DNA from 2 places in the Lentzea sp. NPDC036949 genome. Region 2 is predicted to be linked to the other one. Evidence: riboswitches for the same ligand, from Rfam matches in the RefSeq annotation. Region 2 holds a riboswitch; the other holds the start of a gene.

Region 1 (3,400 bases), on a different contig from region 2:
TCAGCCCGCTGGACCAGCGCGCGCTCGACTACCGCGCCGCCGGCCTCACGCCTGCCGACCTCGGAAGGCGCCTGGGACCGATGACGGTTCTCCAGCACCTCCGCCGCGGTTCGGCCGCGGCCTGGTGCGTTGCTCGTCTGCAGAGGCAGCGCCGGGACGGCGTGGCGTAGGAGAAGCGGGCTGTCGAGGCATCGGCAGCCCCGAAGTTCACTCGCAAACGGGCACGCGCGCTCCCGTGGCGCGCTACCCCTCACGGGTGGCCTCCTGACAGGAGGCCCCACCCCAGTAGTGTGGAGGTCGTGCGCGGCCTCCTTACTCCCCAGCGTGTGCTGATCGCGCTCGCCTGTCTGGCGGCGCTGGTCCTCTGCTGCGGGCTCGCGTGGTGGCAGTGGCAGCGCTTCGAGTCCGCGAGCGGCACGTTCCAGAACCTCGGGTACGTGCTCCAGTGGCCGCTCTTCGGCCTCTTCCCCCTCTTCATGGTGTGGCGGTTCCGCCGTCTCGCGCGCCAGCGCCGTGACGAGGCTCTCTCCGCACCGGAGCCGGTTGCACCCCCCGTCGCACCGGTGACTACCGTTGACGCCGTCAAACCCGCGCCTGTCGAGCACTTCGACGACGAAGAAGACGCGGAGCTCGCGGCCTACAACCGCATGCTCGCGGACCTCAACGCGCGGGACGGTCGTTGAGCGAAGGCGGGCAGATGAAGGGTGCGTTGACCCGGTTCCGGGTCATGGCTTACGTGGTCGGTGTCTTCCTGCTGCTGCTGGTCGTGGCGATGGTGCTGAAGTACGCCGCCGGCATGGACCAGGCGATGAAGGTCGTCGGCCCGATCCACGGGTTCCTCTACGCCATCTACCTGGTGCTTTCGGTCGACCTGGCGCTGAAGCTGCGCTGGTCCATCAAGGGCACCGCGCTCGTGCTGGTCGCGGGGACGATCCCGTTCCTGTCGTTCTGGGCGGAGCGCAAGGTGGTGGAGAAGACTGCTCAGGGCGTGCCGCTGTGACGTTCGGCCTGCTAGCGTCTGGGGCAACCAACTGAACACGGCCGTCGATGTCGCGCGGGAGAGCTCCCTTCAGCGGGAGCGCCGAAGGAGCAACTCCTCCCCGGAATCTCTCAGGCACAGATACCGCACGACGAAGGCAACTCTGGAAAGCAGGCTCATCAGGAGCCTCGCCCACGGTGCAAGTCGCTCCGGCGACGAAGCTCTCAGGCTCATGACAGAGGGGGAGGCTCGCTCTGGTGAGGAGTCTCCGGTGGACCGTGTCATTCTTCTGTTGCCTCAGCCGGCCTGGCCCGGCTCTTCGGCGCACCCTGGAGGAGCGTTCTGATGTCCCGCCTCACGCCACTGAACGCTGAGCACGAGTCGCTCGGCGCGATGTTCACCGACTTCGCGGGCTGGAAGATGCCGCTGCGCTACTCCAGCGAGCTGGCCGAGCACCACGCCGTGCGCACCACCGCCGGCCTGTTCGACCTCACGCACATGGGTGAGATCGTGCTGACCGGGCCGCAGGCCGGTGCCGCACTCGACTACGCGCTGGTCGGCCACATCTCCGCGCTCGCGGTCGGCAAGGCCCGCTACACGATGATCACCCAGGCCGACGGCGGCGTGGTCGACGACCTGATCGTCTACCGGCTGGGCGACGAGGAGTTCATGGTCGTCGCCAACGCCTCGAACGCCGCCGTGGTCGCCGAGGCGCTCGTCGAGCGGGCCGCCGGGTTCGACACCGTCGTCACGGACAGGTCCACGGACTACGCGTTGATCGCGATCCAGGGCCCGAAGTCGGTGGAGGTCCTGGCCGGGCTGACCGACACCGACCTGTCGACGGTGAAGTACTACGCCTCCTACCCCTCGAAGGTGGCCGGGGTGGACGCGCTGCTCGCGCGCACCGGCTACACCGGCGAGGAGGGCTTCGAGCTGTTCGTCGCGCCCGACGACGCCGCCGCAGTGTGGACGGCGCTGCTGGAGGCCGGGCAGCCGCACGAGCTCAAGCCGTGCGGTCTCGGCTGCCGCGACACGTTGCGCCTGGAAGCCGGAATGCCGTTGTACGGCAACGAGCTGACCACCTCGCTCACCCCGTACCACGCGGGTCTCGGCCGGGTCGTGAAGCTCGACAAGCCGGGCGACTTCGTCGGCCGCGAGGCGCTGACCGAGGTGTCCGAGTCCGATGTGGACTCCGTGCTGGTCGGCCTGAAGACCCCCGAGCGCCGCGCGCCCCGCCACGGTTACGCCGTGCTGAACGGCGACGAGGTCGTCGGCGAGGTGACCTCGGGCGCGCTGTCGCCGACCCTGGGCTACTCGGTGGCGATGGCCTACGTGAACCGGGCGAGCTCCGCGCCCGGCACCCCTCTGCTGGTGGACGTCCGCGGCAAGAAGCAGCCGGTCGAGGTCGTCGCACTTCCGTTCTACAAGCGCGCCAAGTAGGGAGATCCTCCAGATGTCCGACCAGTTCAACGCCTCCCTCGCGGAGTACGACCCCGAGGTCGCGCAGGCCGTTGCGGCCGAGCTGGCGCGCCAGCAGGGCACCCTCGAGATGATCGCCTCGGAGAACTTCACGCCGGTCTCGGTGCTGCAGGCCCAGGGTTCGGTGCTGACCAACAAGTACGCGGAGGGCTACCCCGGCCGCCGCTACTACGGTGGCTGCGAGCACGTCGACGTCGTCGAGCGCCTCGCCATCGAGCGCATCAAGTCGCTCTTCGGCGCCGGTTTCGCCAACGTCCAGCCGCACTCCGGCGCCCAGGCCAACGCCGCCGCGATGTTCGCGCTGCTGCAGCCCGGCGACACGATCCTCGGCCTGGACCTCGCGCACGGCGGTCACCTGACCCACGGCATGCGCATCAACTTCTCCGGCAAGCTCTACAACGTCGTGCCGTACCACGTCTCCGACGGTGACGGCCGCGTCGACATGGCCGAGGTCGAGCGCCTCGCCACCGAGCACCGCCCGAAGCTGATCGTCGCCGGCTGGTCCGCCTACCCGCGCCAGCTGGACTTCGCCGAGTTCCGCCGCATCGCGGACTCGGTCGAGGCCTACCTGATGGTCGACATGGCGCACTTCGCGGGCCTCGTGGCCGCGGGCCTGCACCCCTCGCCCGTCCCGCACGCCCACGTCACGACCACGACGACGCACAAGACCCTCGGCGGTCCGCGCGGCGGCGTGATCCTGTCGAACGACGCCGACATCGCCAAGAAGATCAACTCGGCGGTGTTCCCCGGCCAGCAGGGCGGTCCGCTGGAGCACGTGATCGCCGCCAAGGCCGTGGCGTTCAAGCACGCCGCGTCGGAGGAGTTCGCCGACCGCCAGCGCCGCACCCTCGACGGCGCCCGCATCCTCGCCGACCGCCTCTCGCAGCCCGACGTCGCGCAGGCCGGCGTGAAGGTGCTGACCGGCGGCACGGACGTGCACCT
Region 2 (3,400 bases):
GGATCATGCTGCGGTCCAGCGCGACGTCCTTGTCGGACAGTGCGCGCAGGTAGCGCAGCAGCGCGGTCTCGGAGCGGTGCGCGTGGAACACCGGGTGGGTCAGGTAGTCCGAGGTGCGGCGCAGGTCCGACGGGATGCCGTCGGCGGTGTCGGTGTCGATCGCGTCCACATCGGACCCGGTCACGCCGAACGCCTCCCACACGGCGACGACGTGCGCGCGCGTGGTCTTCTCGTCGCAAGCGACCGCCACGACGTCGGCGTCCACGAGGCGCAGGTTGATGCCGAGCTCGCGGGCCTTGGCGACGACCTCGGCGGCACGGCCCTCGACGCGCACCTGCACGGTGTCGAAGAACTCGCCGTGCACGACGTCGAGACCGGCCTCGCACAGGCCCGTCGCGAGGACGGTGGCCAGGCGGTGCACACGGGTCGCGATGGCGCGCAGGCCCTCGGGGCCGTGGTAGACCGCGTACATCGACGCGATCACGGCGAGCAGCACCTGCGCGGTGCAGATGTTCGAGGTCGCCTTCTCGCGGCGGATGTGCTGCTCGCGGGTCTGCAGCGCCAGGCGGTAGGCCAGCGAGCCGTCAGCGTCGACGGAGACGCCGACGAGGCGGCCGGGCAGCTGGCGCTCCAAGCCGGAGCGGACGGCCATGTAGCCGGCGTGCGGGCCGCCGAAGCCGATCGGCACGCCGAAGCGCTGGGTGGTGCCGACGACGACGTCCGCGCCGATCTCACCGGGCGGGCGCAGCAGCGTCAGCGCCAGCAGGTCGGCGACGACGACGGCCTGCGCGCCGGCGGCGTGGATCTCCTCCACCAGCGCGGCCTGGTCGCGGACCACACCGGACGCACCGGGGTAGGACAGCAGCACGCCGAAGAAGTCACCGCCCAGGCCCAGGCCCTCGATGCCCTGCGACAGGTCGGCGACGACGACCTCGATGCCCAGCGGCTCGGCGCGGGTCTCGATCACGGCCAGCGTCTGCGGCAGCGTGTCGGCGTCCACGACGAACTTGTTCGACTTCGCCCTGCCCGCGCGGCGCACCAGGGTCATGGCCTCGGCGGCGGCGGTCGACTCGTCCAGCATGGACGCGTTGGCCATCGGCAGGCCGGTCAGGTCGCCGACCATCGTCTGGAAGTTCAGCAGCGCCTCCAGGCGGCCCTGCGAGATCTCCGGCTGGTACGGCGTGTACGCGGTGTACCAGGCGGGCGACTCCAGGACGTTGCGCAGGATCACGCCCGGCGTCACGGTGTCGTAGTAGCCCAGGCCGATCATCTGGGTCATCGGCCGGTTCTGGGAGGCGAGCGCGCGCAGCTCGGCCAGCGCCTCGGTCTCCGTGGCGGGCGCCGGCAGGTCCAGCACCAGGTCGCGCTCGTGGATGGACGAGGGCACCGCGTGCTGCGCCAGCTCCTCCAGCGATCCGACACCGATCACGTCGAGGATGCGGGCGAGCTCGGCGGGGCGCGGGCCGACGTGCCGGTCCGCGAACGGGGTGCCGTGCTCGAGAGCGGCGAGCGGAATGCGGTCCTGCGTCATCTAACGCCTCCGGGGGGCTGCGGGCACACGTGTCCTGGTGCCCTCCCCGCTCTGTCCGTACCCGGCATCGGGCGCCTGAGAGGTTCACCCGCCACGAGAGCGGGCTTTCACCGTCGGCGGGATCTCGAGAGATCCGCTTTCCAGAGGCGTCTCGCTCACGCGGTCCTGGGTGCCTGAGAGGTTCCCGGGGAGGAACTTGCTCCTTCGGCGCCGGGTGCAGCACCCGGTCTCTCCCGCCTGAGTTCAGCGACTACCCGTGAAGAGTACCCGCAGGCAGGCCCGCCAGTCCCCACCGACGCGACCTACGTCTCAGCGACGGGACCGGCTGAGCCGGCGACAGCGGGTCAGCCGGTGGCGCGCTCCCGGCGGCGGCGGGTCAGCTCGTCCTCGGTCATCGGCGCGATCTCCACGCCGTCCGCACGTTCGGCCGGGAACTCGTGGATGGTCCCGCTGATCTCCCGCATCGCACCGCTCACCGCGATGCCGAACACGCCCTGCCCGCCCTGGAGCAGGTCGACGACCTCCTCGGGGGAGGTGCACTCGTAGACGGTCGTGCCGTCGGAGAAGAGCGTGATCCGCGCCAGGTCCTGCACGCCGCGGCGGCGCAGGTGGTCGACGGCGACCCTGATGTTCTGCAGCGAGACCCCGGTGTCCAGCAGCCGCTTCACGACCTTCAGGACGAGGATGTCCTTGAAGGAGTAGAGCCGCTGGCTGCCGGAGCCGTGCGCCATCCGCACCGTCGGCGCGACCAGGCCGGTCCTGGCCCAGTAGTCGAGCTGCCGGTAGGTGATCCCGGCGATCTGGCACGCCGCGGGTCCCCGGTAGCCGACGAGTTCGTCCGGCAGCGAGGAGTCCGGGAACAGCTCACCCTGCTGCCCGGATTCGGCCCGCAAGGGCGCTTCCTCGACCACGCCTGCCTCCCCTCGCCAACGGCCACGAAAGTCGGGGCCGTCAAGCCGCCTGGTCCACTCGCGCAGACCGGCGACGTCCACTCGAGTTCGACGGTAAGACCGCTCCGAGGGCAGGTCAACGCGACGCGCGGGGAGTGTTGGCCCCCAACCTGAGGCGGGGGTCCGCACCGTCACCCGAACTAGGACGTTCAGGTGACGTTTAGTGATTGTTTAGCGGCCATGATGTGCGGAAAGTAGTCCGATCGAGGGACACCCCACCGATCGGCGCCGGGTCCGAACAAGACGGTCAGCGACAGTCGGGGGAACTCAGGTGTCGGCGCCCCGGAAGTCCTCGGGGGACACGGAGTCGAGGAACTCGCGGAACTTCTCGACCTCGTCCTCCTGCTCGTCCGGGATGATCAGACCGGCCTCCGCCAGCACGGACTCCTCCGCGTGGATCGGCACGCCGACGCGCAGTGCGAGGGCCACCGAGTCGGACGGGCGGGCGGACACGCGCACGTCGCCGTCGAACACGAGCTCGGCGAAGAACGTGCCCTCCTGCAGGTCGGTGATCCGCACCTGTTCGAGGTTGCGGCCCAGCGCCCCGATGACGTCCTTGAGCAGGTCGTGGGTGAGCGGGCGGGCCGGTCGCACACCCTGCTGCTCCAGCGCGATCGCGGTGGCCTCGACCGAGCCGATCCAGATCGGCAGGTACCGCTCACCCTCGGTTTCGCGCAGCAGGAGGATCGGCTGGTTCTGGGGCAGCTCCACCCGGACGCCCACGACACGCATCTCGCTCATCGGGTCTCGCCTCCCTCTGACTCGTTGGGGAGTACCCGGAACGTCTCCGAGCATCCCCCGGCACACGCGTTCGACGCTACCCGCCAAGCGGGCCGTGTGCTCAATCGTTGCGGGCAGAACGTGATCAAGACGATGGCCGCTCGAACCCGCTCTTCCCCGCACCGGGTACAACGAGCGG

What was found. A riboswitch is a leader RNA that binds a small molecule or an ion and turns the genes downstream of it on or off. The one in region 2 is predicted to bind glycine.
Region 1: it holds a riboswitch for glycine, as region 2 does, so the genes downstream of both, gcvT (glycine cleavage system aminomethyltransferase GcvT) here and gcvP (aminomethyl-transferring glycine dehydrogenase) in region 2, are expected to answer to the same signal.

What each region holds. Positions count from the first base shown of each region.
Region 1 is NZ_JBVJRA010000003.1:515,118-518,517, forward strand. It holds gene ACZ7CD_RS11910 (helix-turn-helix transcriptional regulator) at 1-170, shown strand, start outside; gene ACZ7CD_RS11915 (hypothetical protein) at 300-683, shown strand; gene ACZ7CD_RS11920 (DUF3817 domain-containing protein) at 698-1,000, shown strand; glycine riboswitch at 1,046-1,136, shown strand; glycine riboswitch at 1,138-1,225, shown strand; gene gcvT (glycine cleavage system aminomethyltransferase GcvT) at 1,325-2,419, shown strand; gene glyA (serine hydroxymethyltransferase) at 2,433-3,400, shown strand, end outside.
Region 2 is NZ_JBVJRA010000007.1:94,069-97,468, reverse strand. It holds gene gcvP (aminomethyl-transferring glycine dehydrogenase) at 1-1,531, opposite strand, end outside; glycine riboswitch at 1,682-1,777, opposite strand; gene ACZ7CD_RS20765 (MerR family transcriptional regulator) at 1,876-2,442, opposite strand; gene ACZ7CD_RS20760 (bifunctional nuclease family protein) at 2,749-3,222, opposite strand.